One region of the Pseudomonas sp. P5_109 genome, then DNA from elsewhere that is predicted to be linked to it. Evidence: riboswitches for the same ligand, from Rfam matches in the RefSeq annotation. Region 1 holds a riboswitch; the other holds the start of a gene.
The links. A riboswitch is a leader RNA that binds a small molecule or an ion and turns the genes downstream of it on or off. The one in region 1 is predicted to bind cobalamin.

Region 1 (4,409 bases):
CACCGGGATATTGCGGCGAAACGGGCGAAGATGCGGTGCTTCAGGGCTCGATTGAGCGAAGCCGGTGGTGTTCAAAATCACTGAAGCTTCGACTTCATCCAGCCAGTCCTCGACCACCGAAAGGCAGCCGGGCTCTTTCAAGCTGGCCAGCGCAATCGGCAACGGATTCAACCCCGCCGCCTGCAAACGCTGGCAAAAAACATCGATGAACGCGGTGTTCGCCGCCTGCAAATGCGAGCGGTAAAACAGCACCGCCGCCACCGGTTGACCCACTTGCCAGTCGGCCTGCCAGTCGCTCAGCGCGGCAGAATGTTTGTGCGGATGGTAAATCGCCGTGCGTGGCAGGGTTTGCGGTTCGCCCCAGGTGTAATCACGGGCCAGCCAACGGTTGGCCAGACAGCGGAAGAAATCCAGGGCATTGCCCATCCCGCCCTGGCGCAGAAACTGCCAGAGGCGGTCGCGATCCTCGGCGCCGACGGTGCTCAGGTCACTGAGTTCCGGGTCCGGGCGATCATCACCCGGCACCAGGATCACCTGCACGCCGCGTTGCGACAGCTCGACCAGGCGCTCGATGCCGTAACGCCAATAGGCGATGCCGCCGTGCAGCGAAATCAGGATCACCTTCGCATGACGCAGCACTTCATCGACGTACAAGTCGACCGAGGCATGGTTTTGCACCTGCATCGGGTTGGCCAGGCGCACGCTCGGGTAATCGTCGGGCAACTGCTGCGCCGCTTCGGCGAGCAGCGCCAGGCTGGAATCGCCGCTGCACAGGACCACCAGCTCGGCGGGGGTTTGTCCAAGGTCGGCAATGTTGTCATCCGACACGAAACCGCCGGGCTGGGTCCTGAGCAGGTGCATGGCTTACACGCTGAGCGCGGCGCGCAGTTGCGCTTCGAGCGCAGCGGCGTCGAGTTCCTGGCCGATCAGCACCAGCCGGGTAATGCGCGCTTCTTCGGCGCGCCACTGGCGGTCGAAGTGCTTGTCGAGACGCGTGCCCACGCCCTGGATCAGCAGGCGCATCGGTTTGTTCGGGATCGCTGCGAAGCCCTTGACGCGCAGGATGCCGTGCTGGACCACCAGTTGGGTCAGCGCGTCCATCAGCAGGCTTTCGTCGGCTTGCGGCAGTTCGATGGAGATCGAATCGAAGGCGTCGTGATCGTGGTCGTCATGGTCATCACCGTCGTGGTGGTGATCGTGATGGCTATGACGGCTGTCGATGTGCTCCTCGGAGCCGGCACCCAGGCCGATCAGCACGTCCAGTGGCAGGCGACCGCTGCTGGCTTCGATGATTTTCACCGCTGGCGGCAATTCTTCGGCAACTTCCAGGCGCACGCGGGCCAGATCGGCCGGGCTGATCAGGTCGGACTTGTTGAGGATTACCAGGTCAGCGCTGGCCAGTTGGTCGGCGAACAATTCGTGCAGCGGCGACTCGTGGTCCAGGTTCGGGTCGAGTTTGCGCTGGGCATCGACCTGGTCCGGGAAGGCTGCGAAGGTGCCGGCGGCCACGGCCGGGCTGTCGACCACGGTGATTACCGCGTCGACCGTGCAGGCGCTGCGGATTTCCGGCCACTGGAAGGCTTGCACCAGCGGCTTGGGCAGGGCCAGGCCCGAGGTTTCGATGAGGATATGGTCGAGATCGCCGCGACGGGCCACCAGTTCGCGCATCACCGGGAAGAACTCTTCCTGAACGGTGCAGCACAGGCAGCCGTTGGCCAGCTCATAGACGCGGCCGTTGGCTTCTTCTTCGGTGCAACCGATGGAGCATTGCTTGAGGATTTCGCCGTCGATGCCCAGTTCGCCAAATTCGTTGACGATCACCGCGATTCGGCGACCCTGGGCGTTATCGAGCATGTGCCGCAGCAGCGTGGTTTTACCCGAGCCGAGAAAGCCTGTGACGATGGTGACGGGGAGTTTGGCCAGTGTTTTCATCGGATGCCCTATGGCTAGGTGGCGGGCATACGGGACGACAACCGGCACCGCGGGCGCGTGTGCCTGAAGAGTTCGCCACCGGATCACCCCGCCCGGTTGAAAGTGAGAATCTGTGTCGAGGCAGGTCTCCTGGCTGACGGTGTGCCGGCCTTGAGCCTGGCATTCGCTGCGCCTTCCCGCCGGCCTCATGGATTGAGTCAGCAGTGGCGTGGCAACGAACATCACCGTTCACAGTTGCGGGGGCAGCCGCGGCATCGACCGCGTTCCCTTCTTAGCTTCGACAAACGCCGAAGAACCTCGAAAGCGCAAGGCTACGCATGGTCTTGGGGCGGGTCAATGTTCATGCTCAGAATGCGGTCACTTGTGGCGAGGGGGCTTGCCCCCGTTGGGTTGCGAAGCGACCCCCGACAATCTTTCTGACAAATCCTGCACTCAGGCCTTGCGACGGCTGCGCCGCCGAACGGGGGCAAGCCCCCTCGCCACAGGTCTCGAGTTGAGAATACTTGCCAATTGACGCCAAACCCCCGCCCATGCTCTCCTACGCATCTTGTTACGGGTGCCCTTCACAGGGTGAAACGGGAAACCGGTGAATCATGTGCTTTACTCTTAAGCCATGTCAGTCCGGTGCTGCCCCCGCAACGGTAAGCGAGCGAAGCGTCAGATCCACTGTGCCATTACGGTATGGGAAGGTGATGCTTTCAGGATCAGGCATCTGCCTGCGCCCCTCGTGAGCCCGGAGACCGGCCCGCAACACAAAGTGACCAGTACGATCACTGAAACAACAAACCCGCGGTGGGCGGGCGCTGTTTGAAACGCTGCGCGCCTGGTCGTGCAGGTTTTTGCATGCGCTCTTATTCCCCGCTGACAGACCAGAGGGAAACGCCATGTCGATCATCAGCAGCACCGGCCACACCACAACCAGCACCACCTCTACCCTGGCCCAACGCCTGACCGCCGCCGCCTGCGCGTCGATCCTTGGCGCCTGCCTTGTGTATTTCGCCGGTTTCTCGCACATCGAAGCGGTGCACAATGCCGCCCACGATACCCGTCACAGCTCTGCGTTCCCGTGCCATTGAGACCTGACGACATGATCAAGCGTATTGCACAAACCGCAGGTTTCACCGGGCTGCTGGCCGCCCTGCTGCTGACCCTGCTGCAAAGTTTCTGGGTCTCGCCCCTGATCCTGCAGGCCGAAACCTACGAAAAAGCCGAACCGGCGGTTGTTGAAATGCATGAGCACGCCGACGGTGCGATGGCGGCCCACACCCACGATGCGCAAGCCTGGGAGCCGGAAGACGGCTGGCAGCGCGTGCTGTCGACCACCGGCGGCAACCTGGTGGTGGCCGTTGGTTTCGCCCTGATGCTGGCCGGCCTGTACACCTTGCGTGCGCCGACCAAAACCTCTCAGGGCCTGCTCTGGGGCCTGGCCGGTTATGCGACCTTCGTGCTCGCGCCGACCCTTGGCCTGCCACCTGAATTGCCGGGCACTGCCGCAGCCGATCTGGCGCAACGGCAACTGTGGTGGATCGGTACTGCTGCCTCCACCGCCGTCGGTATCGCCCTGATCGTATTCAGCCGTCACTGGCTGATGAAAGTCCTCGGTGTGGCAATCCTTGCCGTTCCCCATGTGATTGGCGCACCGCAACCGGAAGTGCATTCGATGCTCGCTCCTGAAGTACTGGAAGCCCAGTTCAAAATCGCTTCGCAGTTGACCAACGTGGCATTCTGGCTGGCCCTGGGCCTGATCAGCGCCTGGTTGTTCCGCCGCAAAAGCGATGGCCAATACCACGCATGACTGACGTCAGCACAGCGCCGACCCTGGTGGTCGGCCTGGGCTGCCAGCGAGGCTGCCCCGTCAGCACGTTGCTGGCGCTGCTCGACCAGGCGCTGGAGGCACACCAGATTGCCCGTCATGAAATCAAGGCGCTGGCCAGCATCGACTTGAAGCGCGACGAACCCGCGCTGATCGAACTGGCACAACAGCTAGGTCTTGAACTGATGTATTTCAGCAGTGAACAACTGGCCGTCTATGAGCCGCAACTCAGTCATCAATCGCAAATAGCGTTTGAACGCACCGGTTGCTACGGCGTGGCGGAAAGCGCCGCACTGGCCCTGGCCGAACAACTGACCCAGTCCCCGGCAAAACTGCTGATTCCCCGACAAAAATATGCCCAGGCAACCCTGGCATTGGCCGGCGCGGCATAAAATCCCCGATAATCCCCGCCTCGATCATGAACATTCTTCATCTGAAGGCCTGTTCAGCCCCTTTTTTCCCACAGGAACCGACGATGACCGTCTACTTCATTGGCGCAGGTCCCGGCGACCCCGAACTGATTACCGTCAAGGGCCAGCGGCTGATTCGCAGCTGCCCGGTGATCATTTACGCCGGCTCCCTGGTGCCTGCCGCCGTACTGGAAGGTCATTGCGCCGAACAGGTAGTCAACAGCGCCGAACTGCACCTGGAACAGATCATTGAC
Region 2 (4,409 bases), 2.0 Mb from region 1:
GAATATCGACATGCTGGCCGTAGTAACTGAAGGGCCAGCCATAGAAACCGCCATCCTTGACCGAGGTGATGTAGTCCGGCACCAGGTCGCTACCGATTTCATCCCGTTCATTGACGGCAGTCCACAGCGCGCCCGAGTGGGATTCCCAGGCCATGCCGTTGGGGTTGCGCAGGCCGGAGGCGAAGATCCGGTGCTGGCCGGTGGCGCGGTCCACTTCCCAGATCGCGGCGCGACCTTCTTCCTTGTCCATGCCGTTTTCGGCGACGTTACTGTTGGAGCCCACGGTGACGTAGAGCTTGCTGCCGTCCTTGCTGGCGATGACGTTTTTGGTCCAGTGGTGGTTAAGCGGGCCACCCGGCAGGTCGATCACCTTGATTGGCGGTGACTTGATCTGCGTATCGCCACTTTCATAGTGAAAGCGCAGCAGGCTGTCAGTGTCGGCCACATACAGGTCGTTGCCGACCAGCGTCATGCCGAAGGGCGAGTTGAGGTTTTGCACAAACACCGTGCGGGTTTCCGCGATGCCGTCGTGGTCCTTGTCCCGTAGCAACGTGATGCGGTTCGGGCTGGGCACGGTAGATCCGGCACGCCCCATGACTTTCTTCATCACCCAGCCGCGAATGCCTTTGCCGTCTTCGGGTTTGGGGGGCGCGCTGGTTTCCGCCACCAGTACGTCGCCATTGGGCAGCACATAAAGCCAGCGCGGGTGGTCCAGGTCTTCGGCAAATGCGGCCACTTGAGTGCCCGCGGCAGCGACGGGTTTCGCACCCTGCGGCCAGCCGATGGCCGGGGCGATGTTCAGGGTCGGGATCAGGGTTTTGTTGGGGTTTGGTAGTTGGGGTGACGGACCGGTGCCATCGGAGACTTGCAGTGTGGAGGTCTCGCCACAAGCGGTGAGCCCTCCGCAGAGTGCGATAACGAGAACGAGCGGGATCTTGCGCATGCTGATGTTCCCTATGAATGCCTTGTTCTAATCATAGAGAAGCGTTGACGTGCGATGGTTCAACCCTCAACCGCGAGCCTCCTTGAACAGCACGGCAATACCGGGGTGATAGTTACCGGCTTCGTTGCGCAACTTGCGATAGGCGTAGGGGAAATACCAGGCGACCGCGCAGGTGTGTTCCTTTTGCAGGTCGTCGACCATGTCCTGGAGTTCTTCCGGTGTGGCGCCTTGCTGGGCTTTTTGCGGGGCGACGAACAGGCAGCCGAGTTTCAGGTCGCTGGCATGGCTCACGCGCTTCGCATCGCTGGCGATGTCGAGCAGGGCCTGGGTCAGGTTGAGGCTGTTGACGCGTGGCCAGCGCTGGCTGGTCTGGAGATAAGCACGGGTTTCGGCCGAGGCGAGGAGCAGGTCGGCGCGACTGTTGCGTTCGCCTTCTTCGGTCTGTTTGCGAGTGGGCGTCTGTTGCAGTGTGACCATGTCGGCCATCCAGGCGGCGGCAGACAGCAGGCCGAGATTGGCTTTTTCGTCGTGCCAGTACGGTGTGTCGCCATCGCCGCGGACGGCGTTGTAGCGGTCGATGCATTCGAACCAGCGTTCGAGCACCGGGCGCAGGAATTCCAGCTTTGGATTGCTGATGATCATGCCTTGCATGGGCTCACCCTTGTTATTGTGTTGTGGGGTTATGGCTCTTTGATATCATCGCTGAGGGCGTGACACAAGATTGACGTCGGTTTATTGATTGAGGACAGTTATTCGGCCACTCGCCTCCCGGCTTTAATTGACGCTCCATCCCCAACCCTCTAACCTTCGCGGCTTGTTTCAGGTGCTCTGTGACTTGGGTCGACAGAGTGAAACAGGGAAGCCGGTGAGTGAGTTCTTCTGTTGGTCGAAGACCCGCGATTCCGGCGCTGCCCCCGCAACGGTAAATGAGTGAAAACTGTGTGTGATGCCACTGTGTCGATTCGATGCGGGAAGGCGCACAGTCTGGCCCCTCGGCCACTCATGAGCCCGGAGACCGGCCTGATTCATCCAGCGGCATCACGGTGGGCGATGCCAGGCTTGTTGCCTTCTATTCTTGTGCCTGCCCGCCGTTATTCCTGCCTCAACGGAGAGCTCCCCCATGACTGATACCCCCGATCGTGACGAACGCCACCTGGCGCGCATGCAGCGCAAAAAAGCGGTGATCGACGAGCGCATCGCCAATTCCCCGAACGAGTGTGGCCTGCTACTGGTGCTGACCGGCAACGGCAAGGGCAAGAGCAGTTCAGCCTTCGGCATGCTCGCCCGCGCCATGGGGCACGGCATGCAATGCGGCGTGGTGCAGTTCATCAAGGGCCGCAACAGCACGGGCGAAGAGTTGTTCTTCCGGCGCTTTCCCGAGCAGGTGCGTTTTCATGTGATGGGCGAAGGCTTTACCTGGGAAACCCAGGACCGCCAGCGCGACATCGCCGCCGCCGAAGCCGCCTGGGCGGTGTCCCGGGAACTGCTGCGCGACCCGTCCATCGGTCTGGTGGTGCTGGATGAGCTGAACATCGCCCTCAAGCACGGCTACCTCGATCTCGATCAGGTACTCAGCGACTTGCAGGCTCGACCGCCGATGCAACACGTGGTAGTCACCGGGCGTGCCGCCAAGCCGGAAATGATCGAGATGGCTGACACCGTCACCGAAATGGGTGTGATCAAACACGCCTTCCAGGCCGGGATCAAAGCGCAGAAAGGCGTCGAATTGTGAGTCAGCCTCGGCACTGTCCGGCGGTACTGATTGCCGCGCCGGCTTCCGGCCAGGGCAAGACCACCGTCACCGCGGCGCTGGCCCGATTGCATCGCAATCAGGGACGCAAGGTTCGCGTGTTCAAGTGCGGCCCCGACTTTCTCGATCCGATGATCCTCGAACGCGCCAGCGGTGCGCCGGTGTATCAGTTGGACATGTGGATGGTCGGCGAGCAGGAGAGTCGCCGGTTGCTGTGGGAAGCCGCCGCTGAAGCCGATCTGATCCTGATCGAAGGCGTCATGGGGCTGTTCGACGGTACGCCGTCGAGCGCTGATCTGGCGCGGCATTTCGGTGTGCCGGTGTTGGGTGTGATCGATGGCACGGCCATGGCCCAGACCTTTGGCGCACTCGCCTTGGGGCTGGCGCGTTATCAGCCGGACTTGCCGTTCGCCGGGGTGTTGGCCAATCGTGTCGGCACGCTGCGCCACGCGCAACTGCTCGAAGGCAGCCTGACCGAAGGTTTGCGCTGGTACGGCGCGCTGTCCCGGGAAACCGGGATCGAATTGCCGAGCCGCCACCTTGGCCTGGTGCAGGCCAGTGAGTTGAACGATCTCGACCTGCGCCTCGATGCGGCAGCCGATGCCTTGGCCAGCAGTTGCGAGGTCGCGTTGCCGCCGGCAGTCGAGTTCGCCGCCCCGGATGTCATCGTTGCCGAACCGTTGCTGGCCGGTGTGCGCATTGCCGTGGCCCGTGATGAAGCCTTTGCGTTCACCTACGGCGCGAGCCTGGATTTGCTGCGGGCGATGGGCGCCGAGTTGTCGTTCTTCTCGCCTATTCGCGACCGTGCGTTGCCGGAGGCGGACAGCCTGTATCTGCCGGGTGGTTACCCGGAACTGCACCATGTCGCGCTGGCGCAAAACACCGCGATGCTCGACGCGATCCGCGCCCACCACCAGGCAGGCAAACCCTTGCTCGCCGAGTGTGGCGGCATGCTGTATCTGCTCGATTCCCTGACCGATGTCGAGGGCACGCGCGCCGAACTGGTGGGCTTGCTGGCCGGTGACGCGGTCATGCAAAAACGTCTGGCGGCGCTGGCATTGCAAGCGGTGGAATTGCCGGAAGGTTCGCTGCGCGGGCACACCTATCACCATTCGCTGACAACCACTGGGCTGGAACCGATTGCCCGGGGCTTGAGCCCGAATGGCGGGCGCGGAGCGGAGGCGGTTTACCGTGAAGGGCGCATGACTGCCTCTTATGTGCACTTTTATTTTCCGTCCAATCCCTCGGCGATTGCCGCGCTGTTTGCGCCGCACCTTGAGGCCGCCTTCGCTGGCAAGCCAGCGCCTACGAAGGATCACCTAAACCCTGTGGGAGCGGGCTTGCTCGCGAAGAGGCCATGAGCGACAACGCATTCTCTGAAGCCGAACGCCAAGCGGTCTACCGCGTCATCGCCGAACGCCGCGACATGCGCCACTTCAGCGGCGGCACGGTCGAACCCGAGTTGCTGCGGCGCCTGCTCGAGGCCGCGCATCAGGCGCCCAGTGTCGGCCTGATGCAGCCCTGGCGCTTCATCCGCATCAGTGATCGCGCCTTGCGCGGGCAAATCCAGGCCCTGGTGGAAGAAGAGCGCATCCGCACCGCCGAAGCCCTCGGCGAGCGCAGCGATGAGTTCATGAAGCTCAAGGTCGAAGGCATCAACGATTGCGCCGAGGTACTGGTCGCCGCACTGATGGACGATCGTGAACAGCATATCTT

Region 2: it holds a riboswitch for cobalamin, as region 1 does, so the genes downstream of both, cobO (cob(I)yrinic acid a,c-diamide adenosyltransferase) here and cobW (cobalamin biosynthesis protein CobW) in region 1, are expected to answer to the same signal.

What each region holds. Positions count from the first base shown of each region.
Region 1 is NZ_CP125380.1:3,857,469-3,861,877, forward strand. Features, by position in the region: gene cobN (cobaltochelatase subunit CobN) at 1-861, opposite strand, end outside; gene cobW (cobalamin biosynthesis protein CobW) at 865-1,932, opposite strand; cobalamin riboswitch at 2,034-2,247, opposite strand; cobalamin riboswitch at 2,470-2,696, shown strand; gene QMK54_RS17315 (CbtB domain-containing protein) at 2,817-3,008, shown strand; gene QMK54_RS17320 (CbtA family protein) at 3,020-3,727, shown strand; gene QMK54_RS17325 (cobalamin biosynthesis protein) at 3,724-4,137, shown strand; gene cobM (precorrin-4 C(11)-methyltransferase) at 4,221-4,409, shown strand, end outside.
Region 2 is NZ_CP125380.1:1,888,256-1,892,664, forward strand. Features, by position in the region: gene QMK54_RS08465 (sorbosone dehydrogenase family protein) at 1-943, opposite strand, end outside; gene QMK54_RS08470 (hypothetical protein) at 1,010-1,594, opposite strand; cobalamin riboswitch at 1,748-1,982, shown strand; gene cobO (cob(I)yrinic acid a,c-diamide adenosyltransferase) at 2,064-2,675, shown strand; gene QMK54_RS08480 (cobyrinate a,c-diamide synthase) at 2,672-4,054, shown strand; gene bluB (5,6-dimethylbenzimidazole synthase) at 4,051-4,409, shown strand, end outside.